3 regions of the Sporosarcina sp. YIM B06819 genome follow, and region 2 is predicted to be linked to each of the others. Evidence: predicted binding sites of a transcription regulator. Region 2 holds the regulator's gene; each other region holds the start of a gene.
What was found. The regulator CtsR, encoded in region 2, represses protease genes until heat stress. The targets are predictions, from matches to a motif close to ATGGTCAATAAAGGTCAAACA.
Positions count from the first base shown of each region.

Region 1: a site for CtsR is predicted at 1,768-1,788, ahead of clpP (ATP-dependent Clp endopeptidase proteolytic subunit ClpP). Genes of this name have one in related genera too.
Region 3: a site for CtsR is predicted at 3,832-3,852, ahead of R2B72_RS14585 (ATP-dependent Clp protease ATP-binding subunit). Genes of this name have one in related genera too.

Region 1 covers NZ_JAWLIQ010000015.1:62,166-69,387, forward strand. The annotation lists gene whiA (DNA-binding protein WhiA) at 1-892, shown strand, start outside; gene R2B72_RS11685 (HPr family phosphocarrier protein) at 918-1,175, shown strand; tRNA gene R2B72_RS11690 (tRNA-Arg) at 1,613-1,684, opposite strand; gene clpP (ATP-dependent Clp endopeptidase proteolytic subunit ClpP) at 1,871-2,464, shown strand; gene R2B72_RS11700 (glutaredoxin family protein) at 2,640-2,867, shown strand; gene R2B72_RS11705 (sugar-binding transcriptional regulator) at 3,012-4,040, shown strand; gene gap (type I glyceraldehyde-3-phosphate dehydrogenase) at 4,134-5,141, shown strand; gene R2B72_RS11715 (phosphoglycerate kinase) at 5,464-6,648, shown strand; gene tpiA (triose-phosphate isomerase) at 6,664-7,222, shown strand, end outside.
Region 2 covers NZ_JAWLIQ010000011.1:92,161-99,382, forward strand. The annotation lists gene radA (DNA repair protein RadA) at 1-556, opposite strand, end outside; gene R2B72_RS09170 (ATP-dependent Clp protease ATP-binding subunit) at 825-3,284, opposite strand; gene R2B72_RS09175 (protein arginine kinase) at 3,518-4,606, opposite strand; gene R2B72_RS09180 (UvrB/UvrC motif-containing protein) at 4,596-5,150, opposite strand; gene R2B72_RS09185 (CtsR family transcriptional regulator) at 5,182-5,652, opposite strand; gene R2B72_RS09190 (hypothetical protein) at 5,897-7,222, opposite strand, start outside.
Region 3 covers NZ_JAWLIQ010000023.1:3,910-11,131, forward strand. The annotation lists gene R2B72_RS14570 (dicarboxylate/amino acid:cation symporter) at 1-603, shown strand, start outside; gene R2B72_RS14575 (helix-turn-helix transcriptional regulator) at 730-963, opposite strand; gene R2B72_RS14580 (DUF2975 domain-containing protein) at 974-1,456, opposite strand; gene R2B72_RS14585 (ATP-dependent Clp protease ATP-binding subunit) at 1,677-3,800, opposite strand; gene hpaB (4-hydroxyphenylacetate 3-monooxygenase, oxygenase component) at 4,075-5,514, opposite strand; gene R2B72_RS14595 (NlpC/P60 family protein) at 5,809-6,426, shown strand; gene R2B72_RS14600 (GGDEF domain-containing protein) at 6,540-7,222, opposite strand, start outside.

The DNA of each region.
Region 1 (7,222 bases), on a different contig from region 2:
TTGCTGTATAAAGGCAGAAATTGCGGCATTCATTAGAATGAATGGGGCACTGTCCTTTTCAAACAAACAGTTAAGTCTTGATGTACAAACTGAAAATGCAGCGATTGCTAGGCGTCTATATTCGAATGTAAAGCGGCTGTATCCGTATAAAGTGGAATTACTTGTGCGGAAAAAGATGCGCTTGAAAAAAAATAATGTGTATATTTGTCGAATACGGGAAGGTGCCAAATCACTTCTTGAGGAACTACTCATTTTGACGGGAACATTCCAGTTTAAAAATGAGATATCACCGGCATTAGTGAAGAAGAAATGTTGCCAGCGTGCTTACTTACGAGGTGCTTTTCTAGCCGGAGGTTCGGTTAATAATCCGGAAACATCCTCCTATCACCTCGAAATCTTTTCAATCTATAAGGAACATAGTGATGCACTTGTCGAATTGATGAATAAATATCAGTTGAACGGCAAGTCGATTGAACGCAAAAAGGGTTATATTGCTTACTTGAAGGAAGCCGAGAAAATATCGGATTTCCTAAGTATTGTTGGAGCTCATGTATCACTGATGAAATTCGAGGATGTGCGGATTATACGGGATATGCGCAATAGCGTAAACCGACTTGTAAATTGTGAAACAGCGAATCTGAATAAAACGATTGGGGCTGCACAGCGCCAAGTTGAAAATATAAAGTTTATCGAAAATACGATTGGTTTAGGTCAATTACCAGATAGACTGCAAGAAATTGCGCGACTTCGAGTAGATAATCAAGATATTACGTTAAAAGAGCTTGGTGAATTAGTTTCAGGCGGAACCGTTAGTAAGTCGGGCGTGAACCACCGCTTAAGAAAAATAGAGGAAATTGCAGAAAATCTCCGTAGTGGGGGCATTGGAAGCTGACAAATAGATAGGAGTTGGGGAATACATGGCAGAGCGAACAGTGGAAGTAAAAATGAAAACAGGATTGCAAGCAAGGCAAGCAGCACTTTTCGTCCAAGAAGCAAATCGTTTTACAGCAGATATATTTTTGAAAAAAGACAATCGGCAAGTCAATGCGAAAAGTATTATGGGGATTATGAGCCTTGCCATTGCGCGTGGCACATCCGTGACGCTTGTAGCTGATGGAATCGATGAAGAACAGGCATTGAGCACGTTGTCAATTCTTGTTGAAAATGAAAAATAAGTGAGAACCCGCCGTTTCTTATCGTCCATCGATAATTGGAGACGGTTTTTTTATTGGAGATGGTGGGGGAGGACGGCGACGTTGCATAGTTTGCTGGGAACATTGTTAGGTTTCGCGTTGACGTTGCATAGTTTGTGTGAAGCGTTGTGAACACTGCGGGGTATGTTGTTTAGTTCCGAGAGCGTTGCATAGTTTGCTGGGAACATTGTTAGGTTTCGCGTTGACGTTGCATAGTTTGCGTGAAACGTTGTGAACACTGCAGGGAATGTTGTTTAGTTCCGAGAGCGTTGCATAGTTTGCTGGGAACATTGTTAGGTTTCGCGTTGACGTTGTTTAGTTTGTGTGAAACGGTGGCAACACTAATGGAAACATTGGTTACTAGCCTTTTAAGCGATAAAAAAATACCCGTCATTGCATAAACAATGACGGGTAAACTATGCCCTCGGCGGGAGTCGAACCCACATTTCAAGCTTCGGAGGCTTGCGTGCTATCCATTGCACCACGAGGACGAACGATTCATGACTACCTTAGCAGACAAGTTTCATTATACTAATGAAGCCGTCTGATTGCAATAGTTATTTTGAAAGCGTTATATTTGACCTTCGTTGACCATACTATGTATGATAAAATTACAGTTGAAGCGTAAGTTGTTTCAACAGACTGACAAGACTATGTACCTTGAAGGAGGAAATGGAATGAACCTAATACCAACAGTAATTGAACAAACGAGTCGTGGAGAGCGGGCTTACGATATTTATTCCCGCCTATTGAAAGACAGAATTATCATGCTTGGTAGTGGAATTGATGACAACGTTTCAAATTCAATCGTAGCACAGCTTCTTTTCTTGGAAGCAGAAGATCCAGAAAAAGACATTTCGATTTACATTAATAGCCCAGGCGGAAGCATTACAGCTGGGATGGCAATTTACGATACGATGCAGTTTATTAAGCCAGATGTTCAAACGATTTGTATCGGGATGGCAGCTTCTATGGGGGCATTCCTTCTTGCAGCTGGTACGAAAGGTAAGCGTTTTGCTCTTCCGAATGCGGAAGTGATGATCCACCAGCCGCTTGGTGGCGCACAAGGTCAAGCGACAGAAATTGAAATCGCCGCGAAGCGTATTCTATTCCTACGCGAGAAACTTAATGGTATTCTTGCAGAGCGTACGGGACAGCCAATTGAAGTTCTTGCAAGAGATACTGATCGCGATAACTTTATGACAGCAGAGCGTGCAAAAGAATATGGTTTGATTGACCATATTATCTCACGTAGTGATATGAAAAAGTAAAATAATCGAATGTAAGCCGATCCGAATATGGATCGGCTTTTATTCGATTATTTTCACTCATGGAGAATGTTTCGTGTAGCGTTATGAATCGGTGTGTGATGAAGTAGTATCATGTGCAGTTCATTCGTTCTTCATCTATACTAAAGCTATCCCAATATTCTAGAGGTGTTTGATCATGCATGTAACATTCTATACAAAACCGAATTGTCATCTTTGCGATGAAGCGAAGGCGATGATGAAACTGGTGCAAGAAGATTTTCCGCTTACGTGGGACGAGGTCAATATCGAATTGGACGATGTTAATCATGAGAAATTCATGTTAATGATTCCAGTCATTGCGAAAGATGACGAAGTATTATTGTATGGTACCATTGGCTACGTTGATGTCATTGGCTTATTCTGAAAACTGATTCTTTTTGTTGATAAGTTAAAGAGGATGATATACAATTGACTTAGAAATATTTTTTTTTGCTCTATGTGGGACATTTTTCAGTTTGATGGGACGATATGTGTCCTTGTTGACTGAAGGGAGGAATAATTGGACTTTATGATGGAAGCGCAAAGGAAACTCGTTCCTGAAATGATGGAACTGATGCAACAAAGATACCGGATGTTGAAGCTTATTAAAATGTCTGGTCCAATCGGGAGGCGTCCACTCGGTCAGATAGCTGGTCTTTCAGAACGAGAAACACGAACAATGATGGATATTCTTCGAGCACAGAATCTAATTCATGTGGCCAAAGAGGGTGCCTCGATTACGACTGAAGGCGGGTCAGTGTTACGCACACTGGAGGCTGCAATGGAAGACTGGTCGGGTCGCGCATCGATTGCCAAGAGGTTAACGGAGTTTTTAGGCATTCGCTCTGTCAAAGTGGTTGCTGGCAATTGCGATATGGATGGTGACTCTACTGCTAAAAGTTTATTGGGCATGGAAGCAGCGAAGCAATTTAGTTCTAAAATTGGGGATGGCAAGATTATAGCCGTCACCGGTGGGAGTACAATTGCATCGATTCCTTCTCATATCGAAAAATTCAGCGACACAACTGACCAGATGTTTATCGCCGCTAGGGGCGGTGTCGGAGACGATATCGGCTTACAAGCAAATGTCATCGCAGCTTCCTTTGCAGAGGCGTGTGGGGGTACGTATAGTACGTTTTATTATCCTGAGTCGTTAAGCGAAGAAGCACAAAAAGCGTTTCGCAATGAACCATTCGTTGTGAAAATGCTTAGTCTTTATGAAACAACGGATTGTGTTCTCCATGGAATTGGTGACGCGCAGACCATGGCTGTCTTACGCAACTCTTCAGATGCAGAACAGCAATTGCTGCAAAATAGCGGAGCCATTGGCGAAGCATTCGGTTATTATTTCGATAAAGATGGCCATGTCGTTCATCGAATACGGACAGTTGGTATTCAGACGAGCCATTTGGAACGAATTCCACTCATCATTTCAGTGGCGGGCGGCAGTAGTAAGGCGGAAGCAATCATGGCCTATATGGCAAGTGCACCCAAACAAACCATTTTGGTAACTGATGAAGGTGCTGCAAATGAAATGCTGAAGTTAATCATCGAATAATAATTATTTAGGATTACCGTTTCATTTTTAGGGAATAAGTTAAAGTGGATAAATGTTTTAAAAAATATAAAAAACCATTCGGAGGGTATTATTATGACATTGAAACTTGCAATTAACGGATTTGGACGAATCGGACGTAAAGTATTCCGCGAAGCTTTACAACAAGAGGAAATTGAAATCGTTGCAATCAACGATTTAACGGATGCAGCAATGCTTGCACACCTTCTGAAATATGACTCTGTACACGGTGTTAACGATGCAGAAATCAGTTCTGAAGGCAATAGCTTAGTTGTGAACGGTAAAAATATTAAAGTATACGCTGAAAGAAACCCTGCAGATCTTCCATGGGGAGAGCTTGGCATAGATGTTGTTATTGATTCAACAGGCGTATTCACAGACCGCGAAGGACTTAACAAGCACATTGAAGCGGGCGCGAAACGTGTTATCTTGTCTGCTCCAGCAAAAGGCGATATTCCAATGCTTGTTATGGGTGTTAACCATGAAACATACGATGCTGCAAATGATACAATCGTATCGAATGCATCATGTACGACAAACTGTCTTGCACCAATTGTAAAAGTATTAAACGATAAGTTTGGTATCGAGCGCGGTATGATGACAACTGTTCACTCTTATACAAATGACCAAAAAATCCTAGACTTGCCACACAGCGACTACCGTCGTGCGCGTGCAGCTGCTGAAAACATGATTCCAACAACTACTGGTGCTGCATCTGCAGTAACAAAAGTTATCCCAGCATTGGCAGGTAAATTAGATGGTATGGCAGTTCGCGTACCAACTCCAAACGTTTCACTAGTTGACTTTGTTGCTGATCTTAAAAAAGACGTAACAGTAGAAGATGTAAATGCTGCTCTTAAAGAAGCATCTGAAAACGAACTAGCTGGCGTTCTTGTTTACAATGAATTACCACTTGTTTCAAGAGACTATAATGGCAACACTGCATCTTCAACGATCGATGGCTTGTCAACAATGGTTCTTGAAAATAACATGGTAAAAGTTATTTCTTGGTATGACAATGAATCAGGTTATTCTGCACGTTGTATCGACCTTGCACTTTACATGCACAGCAAAGGACTATAAGTAGCTGACTTTAATCAATTTCGCCTTGGCGTAATTGCGTCCAGATTTTGAATTGAGCAGGGCTCAATTAACTCCTTACAAAATCTGTGATATCCGCGGGTCGACAGGATGTCGATTATGCAACCGTTGCTACAGGACGTAGCGAACTTAGGTTGCCTTCCGCTAGCTATAATTATCAGCAGGAACTTTTGCTGATTTAAGTTAAAGCTAAATATAGCCAATAAAATAGATACCGCTTATAATAAAGTTGGGTAAGAGGAGCGGGGGATTACCCCGTTCCTCATTTTTTTGAAGTAAATAACTTTGGAGGTGGGCATGTTTTATGAAGTCAAAAAAGACGATGAAAGATATGCAACTGGAAGGACAACGCGTATTTTGCCGCGTGGATTTCAATGTACCGATGGAAAATGGGCAAGTAACGGATGATACACGAATCCGTGCAGCTATCCCGACAATTGAATACATGGTGGAACAAGGAGCAAAAGTTATTCTTGCCAGTCACCTCGGTCGTCCAAATGGCGAAGTGAACGAGGATATGCGATTGACAGTAGCAGGCGAAAAACTTGCTGAGCTAATTGGCAAACCAGTCCTCAAATTAGATACGTCTATTGGACAAGAAGTGGAGCAAGCGATTACTGCGATGAACAACGGCGATATCGTTCTTCTTGAAAATGTTCGATTCCATGCGGGTGAAGAAAAGAATGATGCTGACCTAGCGAAAAGCTTTGCAAATCTTGCAGATGTTTTCGTCAATGACGCATTTGGTGCAGCTCACCGTGCGCATGCATCTACAGCGGGTATCGCGGACTATATTCCAGCAGTATCAGGTTTGTTAATTGAAAAGGAATTAGACGTACTTGGAAAAGCGTTGTCAACGCCAGAACGTCCATTCACTGCGATTATTGGCGGAGCAAAAGTGAAAGATAAAATCGGTGTCATTAATCATTTACTCGATAAAGTGGACAACTTGATTATTGGTGGCGGCTTGGCTTACACATTTTTGAAAGCGCAAGGCTACGAAATTGGCAAGTCTTTGCTTGAAGAAGATAAAATTGACTTAGCTAAATCCTTTATTCAAAAAGCAAAAGATAATGGTGTCAATTTGTATTTACCAATAGATGTTGTGGTTGCAGATGATTTTTCGAAAGATGCCAATACGAAAGTCGTAAAAAATGATGCAATTCCTGCAGATTGGGAAGGTCTTGATATTGGGACTGAAACGGCAGCATTGTATGCAAAAGTAATTGAAGAATCCAAATTGATCATTTGGAACGGCCCAATGGGTGTATTTGAGCTTGAGCCATTTGCAGGTGGTACAAAGCGTGTTGCACAAGCAATGGCAGTAACAACAGGCTATACTGTCATTGGTGGCGGAGATTCAGCTGCGGCTGTTGAAAAGTTCGACGTTGCTGATAAAATGGATCATATTTCGACTGGTGGAGGCGCTTCTCTTGAATTTATGGAGGGCAAAGACTTGCCAGGTGTTTCTGCACTAAATGATAACTGAGTAGGGGGAATCGATTTGCGTAAACGAATTATTGCGGGTAACTGGAAAATGTACAAGACTGTTGAAGAAGCGAAAAGCTTTGTGGAAGAAGTAAAAGGACTGGTACCCGTATCAGATAACGTAGAAGCGGTTATTTGTCCACCTGCTTTATACCTTTCGGAGCTAGCACAGCTTACAAAAGGTTCGGCACTAGGCATTGGCGCACAAACAATGCACGATGTAAAAGAAGGCGCATTTACGGGGGAAGTAAGCCCAGCGATGTTAGTCGGTATTGATGTCGGCTATGTCATTCTTGGCCATTCAGAGCGTCGTCAATATTTCAATGAAACAGACGAGACTGTAAACAGCAAAGTCCATGCAGCATTCGAATACAACCTAACGCCACTTGTTTGTGTAGGTGAAACACTTGAAGAGCGCGAAGCAGGCCAAACGGTTGAGCTAGTAGCGGCGCAAGTGACAAAAGCATTTGCAGGCATCAGTGCAGCACAAGCAGAACAAGCTGTAATTGCATATGAGCCAATTTGGGCAATCGGTACAGGTAAAACAGCTACTGCTCAAGATGCGAACGAAGTGT
Region 2 (7,222 bases):
CTGAAGTCACTTCAGGATGATGAACTGTTTGAATAGAGTCAACAATGACAAACTGAGGTTCCACACTGGCAATCGTTTCATGGATTTGGCTCAAATCCGTTTCCGCATAAATATAAAGTTCGTCTGATGCTACACCAAGCCGCTCTGCACGGAGCTTCGTTTGACGAATCGATTCCTCACCCGAAATATACAGCACACGCTGACCTTTATTGGCAAGCAGTGATGACACTTGAAGTAACAGCGTTGACTTACCAATTCCCGGGTCACCACCAATAAGGACGAGCGATCCCGGAACAACCCCACCGCCAAGTACTCGGTTTAACTCTTCTAAATCCGTATCAATCCGTGGTTCTTCTACCGTTTCAATCGCACTAATTGGCAAAGCCTTCTGCCGGATGTTGTCTGTATGCTGGAAAGCACCACGCGGACCTTTTTGAACGATTTCAACTTCTTCGTCCATCGTATTCCATTCGCCACATCCCGGACAGCGCCCCATCCACTTCGGCGATTCATAGCCACAGGATTTACACATGAACTTCGTCTTTCTTTTCGCCATAAAATCCTCCGTATATATCAATTATGCCTCGGCGTAATTGCGTCCAGATTTTGAATCGAGCAAGTGCCCGCAGGATGCGGGTATGCAACCATTGCCGCAGGACGCGGCGCTCTTTGGTTGCCTTCTCACTCCTTTAAAAATCTGTGACATCCGCCGGAGGCTTCATCTTTATTCATCTGAAGTTTGAACTTCGGATGAATGAAGATGAAAAGGACAGTCCAATTCCGTCGAAAAATATTTTCGACGGATGGACTATCCGGTTCGCTCTTTATTTTTCCAGTACAACTTGTTCTTTCTGCTCCTCTGTAACTGTCTGGACGGTAAATTCACCATCTTCCACATCAACGAGCACTTTTCCACCTGTCAAAACAGTCCCTTTCAGGAGTTCTTCAGATAATCTATCTTCAACATGTTTCTGAAGGGCACGACGCAGTGGACGAGCACCATATTCAGGGTCATATCCCGCATCTACAATTTTCAATTTCGCCTCATCCGTTAACACCAGTTCAATATCTTGTTCACCTAGACGCTTCGTTAATTCAGTGGACATCAGTGTAACTATTTTACGTAAATGCTCTTTTTCCAGCGAATGGAACACAATCATTTCATCCACACGGTTTAAGAACTCCGGTCGGAATGCTTTCTTCAACTCGCCAAGCATCGTCTCTTTCATACCTTCATAATCGCGACTCGTATCTTGCAGATTAAAGCCCACATAACGATTTTTCTTCAATGCCTGCGCACCTACGTTAGATGTCATAATGACAACCGTATTGCGGAAATCGACTGTGCGCCCTTTTGAATCTGTCAATCGACCATCTTCCAATACTTGCAGAAGAATATTAAAAACATCCGGATGCGCTTTTTCAATTTCATCGAGCAGTACAACAGAGTACGGTTTGCGACGAACTTTTTCCGTCAACTGACCGCCTTCGTCATAGCCGACATAGCCAGGAGGCGAGCCAACGAGACGTGATGTAGAGTGCTTTTCCATATACTCAGACATGTCGACGCGAATCATCGCATCTTCATCACCAAACATCACTTCTGCTAGCGCCCTTGCCAATTCTGTTTTCCCGACACCCGTAGGTCCTAGGAAAATGAACGACCCAATTGGACGTTTCGGATCTTTTAAGCCAGCACGCGCCCGACGTATTGCCCGGGAAATAGCCGTTACAGCCTCCGATTGACCAATGACACGTTCGTGCAGCACTTCTTCCATATTGAGCAATTTCGCCGTTTCTGTTTCAGCAATTTTAGAAACCGGAATTCCCGTCCACATTGCCACAACTTCTGCAATTTCGTTGACTGTCACTTCCGACTCTGTTTGCCCTTGTTTTTCTTTCCAAGCCGTTTTCGTCGTTTCCAGCTCTTCTTTCATCTTCTGTTCCTTGTCACGGAAAGAAGCGGCTTTTTCAAACTCTTGACTTTGGACAGCTGCATTCTTTTCAGATCGAATCGCTTCCAACTTCAATTCAAGCTCTTTCAAATTCGGTGGGGTTGTATAAGAACGAAGGCGTACTTTCGAACCTGCTTCATCAATCAAATCAATCGCTTTGTCCGGAAGAAATCTATCAGAAATGTAGCGGTCTGACATTTTTGCCGCCGCTTCAACTGCTGCATCCGTAATTTTCACGCGATGATGCGCTTCGTAACGGTCACGCAATCCGTAAATAATTTGAATTGTTTCTTCCACAGTTGGCTCATCAACTTGAATCGGTTGGAAACGTCTTTCAAGCGCAGCATCTTTTTCAATATATTTTCGGTATTCGTCAAGCGTTGTCGCACCGATACATTGCAATTCACCCCGTGCTAAGGAAGGCTTCAAAATATTAGATGCATCGATTGCACCTTCAGCTCCACCCGCGCCAATAAGCGTATGCAGCTCATCGATGAACAGAATGATATTGCCGGCTTGTCGAATCTCTTCCATTACTTTTTTCATACGATCTTCAAATTCGCCACGGTATTTCGTACCCGCAACAACTGTTCCCATATCAAGAGTCATAACTCGTTTGTCACGAAGAATTTCCGGTACTTCATTATTAACAACTTGTTGCGCCAGACCTTCTGCAATAGCCGTTTTCCCAACACCCGGTTCTCCAATAAGCACAGGATTGTTTTTTGTACGGCGTGCCAACACCTCAATGACACGTGTTATTTCTTTACTTCGACCAATGACCGGATCAAGCGTACCCTCACGCGCGATTTCTGTTAAATCACGCGCCAAGCTATCCAACGTTGGCGTCGATGCAGAATTCGTAACACCTTGACTCCCCGTCGTACTGTCGTTGCTACCTAACAACTGTAGCACTTGTTGACGTGCTTTGTTCAAGCTGACTCCCGCATTGTTTAAAACACGCGCTGCAACCCCTTCACCTTCGCGAATAAGTGCAAGTAAAATATGCTCCGTACCGATATAAGAATGACCCAGCTTACGTGACTCATCTACTGATAATTCAATGACCTTTTTAGCCCTCGGCGTATAATGAACGATTGGACCGACATCCTTTGTCCCAGCACCGACAAGTTTTTCCACACCTTGTTCGATCGTTTCAAAGCTAACATCAATCGCTTCAAGCGCTTTTGCCGCAATGCCTCCGCCTTCCCGTATAAGTCCAAGCAAAATATGCTCTGTCCCGATGGATTCGTGTTTCATACGAATCGCCTCTTCTTGGGCAAGTTGCAACACTTTTTGCGCACGCTGTGTAAATCGATTAAACATCATATTCAGTCCTCTCCTTCTATCTGTATGATCAACCCGTTAACTCATCCGCCGAAAGGGTTTATCAATTACGCCTTCGCGTAATTGCGTCCAGAATTTTTCGAGCTTGCTCGAAAATCTCCCCCTATTTATACGTATTCCACTGAACAGATAAGAACTCCTTTATTATAAAAATTGACTTTGACCATATTTGACCTTACTATACTAAAGTGGTTGGACATGTGCAAAACACCTGCTCACTCTTCCCCACTTTTTTCTACTGAAGCTGATGTACGCTCTGCATGGAGTCGTTCTCTGAATAGTTTCGCTCTAAATATATCCCGTTCTTCTTGGGATAATTCCACATCGGCATATTTTTGTAAAAAGCCAGGCTGCATAAAAATCATGAGTTCATTCAAAATGGACATATCAATATCCTCAATGATACCCATATCAATACCCAATCGAACATCTGACAAACAACGCGCTGCTTCTCCTGACGGCAACAAACGAGCATAGCTAATCGTACCGAGTGAACGGAAAAGCCTATTCTCAAGCGCAATCCTTGATTTAGCCAATAGCAATTCACGTGCATTGCGTTCATGCGCGATTAAGCGTGATGTGATATTCCCCAAATCAACGAGAATCTCCTGTTCTGTTTTCCCTAGTGTTGTCTGATTAGACACTTGGTAAACATTACCCGGCGCCTCGCTTCCTTCACCATAGCTACCACGAACAACCATACCGAGCCTTGAAATTGCCGGAATAATACGGTCAATTTGCTTCGTCATCGTCAACGCCGGTAAATGCATCATGACCGATGCCCGCATGCCTGTTCCCGTATTCGATGGACAGCTTGTCAAATAGCCAAAATCCTCATCAAATGCATAAGGAAGTTCTTTTTCCAAATGATCATCTACCACATTCGCCTGATTGTAGGCATCCTCAAGCTGAAGCCCCGGGTAAATACATTGGATACGAATATGATCTTCTTCATTCACCATGACACTTATTGTTTCGTCTTCCGATAAAATGACCGCGCCTTGACGATCGGGATTAGCCAAATGCGGGCTAATTAAGTGCTTCTCTACAAGGACTTGACGTTCAAGTGCAGGGAGTTCAGCCATTTTAGTATAGGAATACTCACTTTCACCAATATCCAGCAGGACACCCGCAACGGCTTTGTCAACCGCCAGTGCGTCTTCTTCCGTGAATGCAATTGGGAAATGATAGCCTGTTAGATTGCGCGCCAAGCGGATTCGTGTCGACATAACAATGTCAGAATGCTCACCATGAGTTGTCATCCAGCCTGTCACTGCATTACGCATAAACTTTTCAATCGACATCGCTATTTCCACCTCCATGGGCAAGGTGTTGCTTTAGTGTATTCGCCTCGTCACGTAAAGCTGCAGCTTCTTCAAAATGCTCGGCTTCAATTGCCACTTTCATCTTCATGCGAATTTCTTCGATTTTCTTTTTAATAGCATACAATTCATTGAAAGACACCGGAACTTTTCCTCCGTGGATTGAATGACCATTGTGAAGTTTTCTTAACACATGCGGCAATTTCCCACGAAATGTGTCGTAACACGTGGCGCAACCAAACTTTCCGATATCGAGAAACTTTTGAAATGTCAAACCACATGAAGGACACTCCAGCCCTATTTGCGATTCTCCGCGCGTTTGTTGCTGCGCCTGAAATGGATCCGTCCCGCTAAACCAGTGGGATAGAAACTGCTGGATGGACAACGGTTCCTGATTCGGATTAAAGTGGAATGTCTGTGCATGAAAAGCACATTTATCACATAAATGACGCTCGGCCGACCCCGCCATGCTTTCTTGAGTAATAATGACGGAGGCCGGCCGTTCTTTACAATTTTCACATATCACAAAAATCACCTCGTTGTAGTTAGATTGACAGTCAGTCTAGCTGCTCATATATGAGCGTTACGAGCATCGCCTGTAAAATCCGCGCGCGCAGGATATCGCGTTCCGGGAGCGGCTGATAAAGTGTTGTACGATCGATAGCAGCTAGAATAAGCTTCGATTCTCTTTCCGATATGACTTCCTCCTCCATCAGCCTATAAATAACATCCTCAGCCATCGTAAAGGAGACTCCTGTGCGAATACCTTCTAAAATATGTTCGATCAATTCCTTACGCGAATTGGTCTGCACACGAAAAATACGGATATAGCCACCGCCACCACGCTTCGATTCAACTGCATAGCCGCGTTCTGCTGTAAAACGGGTTTTAATGACGTAATTGATTTGCGAAGGAACACATTGGAACTTCTCAGCAACTTCACTGCGCTTAATTTCAATTATGCCTTTTTGTTCTTCTTCGATGATTGCCTTCAAATAACCTTCTATAATATCAGAAATATTTCTCATGTTTTCACCTCTTTCATACCGGGTGATAAGCCGTTGACTTTGACTATCTTTGACTTAATTGTACATGACATTCTGTTTAATCTGCAAATAAAATGCGCCTCAGCGCATTTTTGTCTAGGGCTTGAACTTCTGCTGAATAAAGTTAAAAGCACTACGCTTCGATAGTATCGTCATGAATGAGTAATATTTAGTCATCAAATAAAAAACGGAGTACGCGAGGAATTCCCCTGTACTCCGTTAATCATTACTTCATACTATTATTCGTCAATTTCTTCACTGGCAAAAACAGTTCACCCGTCTCTAGATACGTAATCATCAACTGATCACCTTCTTGGATATAAATGGAAAGCAGCGCAGTTTCAGAGGATACGCTGAAGTTTCGTCCATCAGTAGCCAAAAACGAGACGAGCGTAAAGTCGCCGATGCGTTCCTTAAAAACACGTACGACAGTCACTGCTACTTGCGCCTCTTCAGCGCTAGAATTACCATCGACAGTATTGCCTCCGCGTTGAAGTGCCGCTTTGTACAATTTCAATGCTTCATTTGGAGAATTTCCATACACCGATATTTCCGGATTTGCAGCCGATACGATGAAGTAATTTTGCAAGAATCCGTTTGAATCAAGCACCGGCGTTAACCAACTTGCTTCCCCGTAAAAGTTGTACAATACTGGCATTTCACCAGACCATTTCTTTTCGATAAATTTCTTTTCAATAATCTGAAGAGCACCTTGTGAATCCATATACGCTTCTTCCAGATTGCCCGTATAATACGTTGCTTCACCTGTTCGTCCATCAGTCAAGGCATAACCAAGCATCGAATCAATACCTTCTTTCGGACTTGTGAAATCAGTGAAATAATACATATGACCGTTCTCGTCAAAAATCGGACTTACATTCGATTCGGTCCCTTCATCCGATGGTAATTTCACATCTTTTTTCCCAAATACAGAATTCCAGAATCCGTGTACGTAATTACCAAAATAACTATTCTGCAAACTAACTGCCTCAGGAGAAACGGCACCATCGATAAATGCAGGTACATCTGCAATTGCATATTGCTTTACATCACCTGACTCCGGGTCGACCACTACAATCCCTTGAACATCAAAGCCGTCACGTGCCGTAATAAAGTTCCCATATGAGCGGATATAATATGGTTTCCCCTCATCATTAATTTCTAACTGAACATCGCCATAGAAAATAAGACTCGGCATTTCCATCCGTATATGACGCTCCACTTGCTTATGGAAAAAAGACGACGGCGTATAAGCCATTTCAGCCTTCACGAATTTCGGATTGTCTGCCGAGTCAGTCGCACTCATTGTGAAGTAGCCTGGTGTCGTTTTACCAGCCCACCACTTGAAAAGACTCGAAAATTCAACAGGTGCGATGTAGACAAAATCATCGCCAACTTTTTGAATTTGTAAATTGCCGAGTTCATAATAACTTGGATTCGGAACTTGAACGAACGCCTTCTTCATCTTGTTGCGCGCAAACTTCGGCGGTACGCTTGCAGGCGTTTTGGTTTCATCAAACGCTTTGATTTCCACCTGTTGTTCCATTTCAAC
Region 3 (7,222 bases), on a different contig from region 2:
GGCCTCGAGACCTTCAAAGCACTACTGACATTTACAGTGGTGTTCTACTTAGGTCTGCTCATTCTGTGGGTATTCGTCTATACAGGATTCTTGAAATTGTCGGGTACGCCCGTTATCAATTTCTTCAAGCAAACAAAAGATGCGTATACAACTGCATTCTTTACTTCCAGTAGTATCGCTTCGCTTCCCATTGCAATTGAAGCAGCAAAGAAAGCCGGTATTTCAGACAAAACGGCAAATTTCGCGCTTCCTTTGGGCGCCGTGTTCAACTCTGACGGAGGAGCCCTACGAATGGGTGTATCCATTGTCTTTGCTGCCAACATTACAAATCTAAACCTATCCGTTTCAGATTTTTTCATGATCATCGTGATAGGTACACTGCTATCGATTGGTACATCCGGTGTTCCAGCTGCTGGCTTGGTCACCTTGTCAGCCGTACTAACGATGTTTGGATTACCTCTTGAAATTGTTGCATTAATTGCAGGAGTGGATGCCATTATCGGCATGGGGGGAACTGCCTCCAATGTCGTAGGAGACATTGTCGGTGCTGCTGTAGTAGATCGTACAGAAGAAAAGAAACTTGCCAAGGGCATTCATTTATAGAACGTAAGCGAGGCCCTGGAATGAACCACTCATTCCAGGGCCTCGTTCCTACAACAAAAAATCAAGTCCCAAAGCAATTTGATGTTGCCCTAGAACTTGAACTTTTCAAGCATTACCTCGATACGATTACTCACCTATCTCCAACGAATTGTCTTCATCACTCTTGTATTCCAAAACATCTCCGGGCTGACAGTCCAAAGCCTTACAAATTGCCTCTAAAGTTGATAATCTAACCGCTTTTGCCTTGCCATTTTTCAATATAGAAAGATTCGCCATTGTGATGCCAACCCTCTCCGAAAGTTCCGTTACACTCATTTTCCTTTTAGCCAACATTACATCGATATTGATAATAATCGCCATTGTTTTCACCTCAGACCGTTAAATCATTTTCTGATTTTATTTGAATAGCTTCTTGTAACAGTCTTTGGAGAACAGCAGCAAAGACGGCAATCACCATGGAAGCAAAAATTATGACCAATCCAATTACTATAATACCCGGAGCGTCGTCTATCTCTGCCACGAGATAAAAGAGTGGCATGCCTGCAACAAACAAGATACTGATTATGATTGCACAGTATTTAATAGTCTTTAAAGCTCTTACAGATAGTTCCGAGAATGCTTTGCTCTTGTCAATATAGCTTAACAGTTTAAAGGCTTGATACAAAGCAAAGTAAAAAGGGATTGCCGCTAGATAGAAATTGGTAAAAACGAGATATTTTATAGAAACCATCTCTGGATACAATTGTGCTGCAAAATCCGCTATCTCTGGTACCAAAAATATGCACATAGCAAGAATCGGAGTTCCAATAAGAATTACCGCTAGCTTTAAAAATAATGTTGTTCCTCGTTTCATAAAAAGCACCTCACTGGTTTATTGTAATTTTAATTCTAGCACAAATTTATCGTTTAGCAATAAATTATTGTTCCTTACCACTAATACTTTATCGATAAACATCTTTATCTTTCATTTAAAAAAAGAACAACGCATTCCTCATAATAAAGAAATGCTTATTATTTTAATCGATTCAAGCACAAAAATACCCCCTGAGTAAATTCTCAGGGGGCTGATGCCATTACACTTTGCTCACAATAATTTCTTCATCCACAACATCTACATGGACTTTTTCAATAAGTTCTACTTCCAACATAAGGTCTGTCAATGGATCCTCAATTTTGTCTTGAATGACTCTGCGAAGTGGTCGAGCGCCGAAGCGTTTGTCGTAGCCTAGTTTGACCAAAGCACGCTTGGCTTCCGGAGAGATCGTAATGTCTATAGCATTTTCTTCAATCGTTGCCTGTAAATCTACCAGCATTAAGTCAACGATTTCAAGTAGATTCTCTTCTGTTAGTTCATTGAATGCGACAATCGCATCAAAACGGTTAAGGAATTCCGGTTTAAAATAAGCCCCTAGTGTTTCCAGCATATTGACGGATTCATGTACGGTTTGATTGAACCCGACACTCACTTTTTTGTCACCTGTTCCGGCGTTGCTTGTCATAATGATGACTGTATCTTTGAAGCTGACGGTGCGACCATGTGAATCGGTTAAACGGCCATCTTCCATAATTTGCAGGAACATATTTTGAACGTCTGGATGTGCTTTTTCAATTTCATCGAGCAGTAAAATAGAATACGGATTGCGGCGAACTTGTTCTGTCAATTGACCGGCTTCCTCATGCCCTACATACCCTGGAGGGGAACCGATAATTTTAGACACCGCATGTTTCTCCATATACTCACTCATATCAAGACGAATTAACGCATCGCGCGAACCGAATAACTCTTCCGCCAGCACTTTCGTGATTTCAGTTTTACCAACACCTGTTGGACCCACAAATAGGAAGGAGCCGATTGGGCGATCTTTCGCTTTGAGTCCCGCACGGCTGCGGCGGATTGCTTTGGCAATTTTATCAACCGCTTCTGCTTGACCAATGACCTTTTTGTTAAGGTTATCCGCGATGCCTTTCATTTTCGCTTGTTCTGCCGCCTGTAGTTTTGTCACAGGAATCCCTGTTTTTTCTTCTACAATCAACTCGATATCTTCAACAGACACTTCCCTATGTTCTACTTCTCCACTTTGATTTGCCTTTTCTAGTTTTTTACGTAATTGAATTTCCTCATAACGTAAATTCGCCGCTTTTTCATAGTCTTCCCGTTCCGCTGCCAGCTCTTTTTGCTGAATCACTTCATTGAGAAGTGTTCCAATTGACTTAGAATCGGCTGCTGTCTGTACAAGGTTTAAACGTGCTCCGACTTCATCCATCAAGTCAATCGCCTTGTCTGGTAAAAAGCGGTCTTGAATATATCGTTGTGATAAAGTGACAAAGGCACGCACCGCTTCATCCGAATAACGCACACCATGGAAATCTTCGTAACGGTCTTTAATACCTTTTAGGATATGAATCGTGTCTTCTGCAGAAGGTTCCTTCACGATTATCGGTTGAAACCGGCGTTCAAGTGCAGCATCTTTTTCGATTTGACGGTATTCTTTCAACGTCGTTGCGCCGATTAGTTGTAAGCCCCCACGTGCTAAAGCCGGCTTCAAAATATTCCCGGCGTCCATTTGTGAACCTTCCGCCGTGCCTGCCCCAACGAGCAAGTGGATTTCATCAATGAATAAAATGACATCTTTTCGCGTCTGAAGTTCTTCAATCAATTGTTTCATCCGCTCTTCAAATTGCCCTCGAATGCCTGTATTCGTTACGAGTGAAGCGACATCTAACAAATACACTTGTTTGTTCATCAATTTCGCAGGGACATCGCCTTCGTGGATTTTCACGGCAAGCCCCTCGGCAATGGCTGTTTTACCGACACCCGGCTCTCCGATTAACACCGGGTTATTTTTATTTCTCCGATTTAACGTCTCAATGACGCGCTTTACTTCTTGGTCACGTCCGATAACGGGATCAATCTGTCCATCCTTGGCATCGTTTGAAAGGTTTCTACCTAGTTGGTCTAACAAACCAGTGCCTTGACTTTCTTGTGTTTGTCTTGTTTGTGTGCGTGCCTGATGGCCGCCATTTGCTTTGGAAAAATGCTGTGCATCTTTGTTAAATGACGGCATTTTTCCTAACGCCAATTGACCTTGGATCTCTTGAAAACACCTGTGACACAGGTTGATTTGCATTCCTTGATGATTCACTTGAAATCTCAAATTCATCGTTGCTTCGTTTTTACCACAATGTTTACATTTCATGTTTGTTTCCTCCTTCTTATCTCGCGTTCTGACTTTGACTATATTTAACCTTTGATTGTAGTATACACTGATCTATTTTGACCTTCAAGTTTGTTGCTTGGTTTTTGATAAGAGTTATTAGGAAGATTATATTCTTTCTCGTTTCAAAAAAAAGTGCCAATGACAATTTAAATTAATTCCATCAGTTACCACTGGCAAAAATTCAGAACACCACTTCCGTACGACTCAAATAACCTCCTTCCCTAGCAACTATCTGCCAAGAAAGGAGGTTTTATTATTCAGTCGAATCAATCCCCAAAACCCCCATCACCCGCCCAACAAACAGCTCCCGATCATAATCATGATACAACTGCCCTGCCAACCTCACAGGGTCCCCAAAGAAAAACCGTTCATACAACGTCTCGCGCGTACCAAACGCACTCATCGTCAAATCCCATGCTAAACGGAAAATTTTGACCCGTTCCTCTGCGTTATTTGCTTTCGATTGCAAATACTGATTTAAATCTTTGCGAATACTAGACTGAAAGGCATTTTCTGTCGGAATGGACATCAGTCCGCTGGCACCTAGCTGCTGAATGATTTCTGTGAAGCGTGGGTAGACCCTTGGAAAGTAGTTGATGGCAATTTGGAGAGTTGTTCGATTTGGCCGCATCCATCCCCATTCGTCTAGCTCGGCCTCCACTTCCGATTTGATGACCAGCGCCTTCATCGTTTCCAGTGCAACGATGATTTCAGTCACTTTCTCTTGCACATGCTGGTAATCGCCGATATTGATGGTGTCTATGATGGATTGGACAACGCCCAACACAAATTCAATTTTTACAATTTGTCGGGAAACTACTTGATGTAAGGTGAACGGCTGGAATGAGCTACAAGCTATGAAACTGTTGGCGACTGCGATGTTATCATAGTAAAAAACACGCTCCCACGGGACTAGTACATTGTCAAACACAACAATCGAATCCATTTCCTCATAGCGCGCGCTCAATGGAGAGTTAAATGTCGAATCGCCTCCAGCAAATGATTCTCTGCAGACGAACTTGAGACCTTCACTGTTACTAGGAATTACGAAGGCGAATCCATTGGCCGCGTCCTTCACACCACCTGTTGCAATGACAACAATTTCATCCGTAATGCCGCCCTGAGTTGCCAGTAATCGTGCCCCCTTGACGACGATGCCCTCCTCATTACGTTCCACCACTTTGGCGGCAATCGGCTCGCCTTCCTCCTCGAAATGGAATTGTGCCCGATTGACTTGCGGGTCAATGAACGAATGGGTCATCGATAGATCGTTGTCACGCGCATACTCATAAAATGACAGAACGTTTTCAGGAAAGCAGTTCTCTTTTCCCTTCAATAAATCCACAGAAGATGCCAGCGCCATCACTACGGTATTCATATAATCGGGACTTCTACCCATCATGCCATTGTTGGACAGCGCCCACTGCTGGACCATCGCCCGCCTTTTCACTAAATCTTCTACAGTCGTCGGTTGTAAATAGGACATACCCACGGGTTGCCCGGTTGCTGGAGAAGGATACGTCATGCTAACGCCATTATGCTGTAGATCATATAAGGCCGCTTGGCTTTTCATAATCCCTTTGAAAGCGGGATGCTCAGAAATTTTACCTGTCACAGGTTGCCCATCTACCCAGACATTTGTGTGTAGCTCATCAATGCGATTGATATAGTCATTACCTGTAATTGCTGCCATATTAGACACTCCTAACAGTTGGTTTAGAGGTGAACTCTGCCTACTTCGCTAGTTGTATACTATTAAATTTCCTTGTTTATTGTTACATAATCGAATCTGCTTATCGCCTATTCATCAAATTCCACCCCTTTTCCCCTTAACATTGGATATGACTCCAAAATATCCCGTTAATTTTACGAATGTGTAATGAATCTGTAACCGAACTGCTGTTGAACCCGAATGCATTGTCGCCTACTATTGATATATAGTCATTGACCATTCAATGATTCATAGAAAAGGTGGCTGACATACATAATGAAAAAACTAACATGTTCACTAATCTTGGCAGGCTCTTTAGCTTTCGGGATCACAACAACTAATGCAGAAGCAAGTACACATACGGTCAAAACCGGAGAATCATTATGGATCATTTCAAATTCAAACAATGTGTCCATATCCGATCTCATGAAATGGAATGACTTGACATCAGACGAGCTCTTTCCAGATCAAGTCTTACAAATATCAGGTAAGAAAAACGAGTCGGCAAGTGACAGCAAAACGGCTTCAAAATCATCCGTTGCTTCCGTAAAAGTTGTTGAACAAGCAATGAAGCTAACGGGTATCCCTTACGTATTTGGCGGGACTACAATAAATGGATTTGACTGTAGTGGATTTATTCAATATGCATTCAAAAAATCAGGAAAAAATGTCTCACGAACCACGCTTAGCCAATTTGCACAATCGAAGAAAGTAACTTCTCCTAAGCCAGGTGATTTGGTCTTTTTCGAAAATACATACCGTAAAGGCATTTCGCACGTCGGTATTTACATTGGCAACAATAAGTTCGTCCATGCTGGAGGCAAGAAATCACAAGTAACAAGCCTAAACAACAGCTATTGGAAGTCAAAATTTCATAGTTTTAAGCGACTGTAAACAAAATCCCTTACTTGAATGAGTAAGGGATTTTGTTCTATATTCTATTTCAAACAATCGACGGGACAATTTAGCCTTCTTTCCACACAAGGTAAGCGGAATATTTCACAACCTTACCCAATCGACACACGATTTCTACCTAAATTTTTAGAAGTATACAGCGCTTGATCGGCCCTCTCCAAGATCGTCATACTGGTATCCCCTTGTTTAACAACGGCAATACCAATACTGATGGTTACAGGCTCACAAGACCAATAACTTTGTTCAATCGACCTTCTTAGCTCTTCTGCTAACTTATAGCTTGTTGCCTCATCGGTGTTAGGCAACAGGATCGCAAATTCTTCGCCGCCTATCCGCGCTACTACATCATCCGTTCTAGCGGCATTTTGTAGCTTCGAGGACAGTTCCTGTAGGACAATATCACCTACCAGATGCCCAAACTTGTCATTGATGAGCTTAAAATAGTCTATATCTATGAGTAATAGGACAAATGGTTTGTAGTAATCCCTATTTTCAACTAAAAAGATTGTCATCTGTTCTTCAAAGTATCTCCTGTTGGAGAGACCTGTAAGGAAATCCGTCAAAGCGAACTGCTGAAGCTGTAAGTTAAGTTGTTCTAGTTCGCTTTTCTTCCCTTCTACTTCCTTGAGCAACTGCTGCAATTCCAAGTTTGCCTCATCTGTCTCTTGCAGAATGCGTTCAGCATTTCGCTTGTCCTGGATCAACTCATTTTCATACTCATCTCGAACTCTCGTTTCCATCAGCACACATTCAATGCGTTTTGTACCGTCTACTT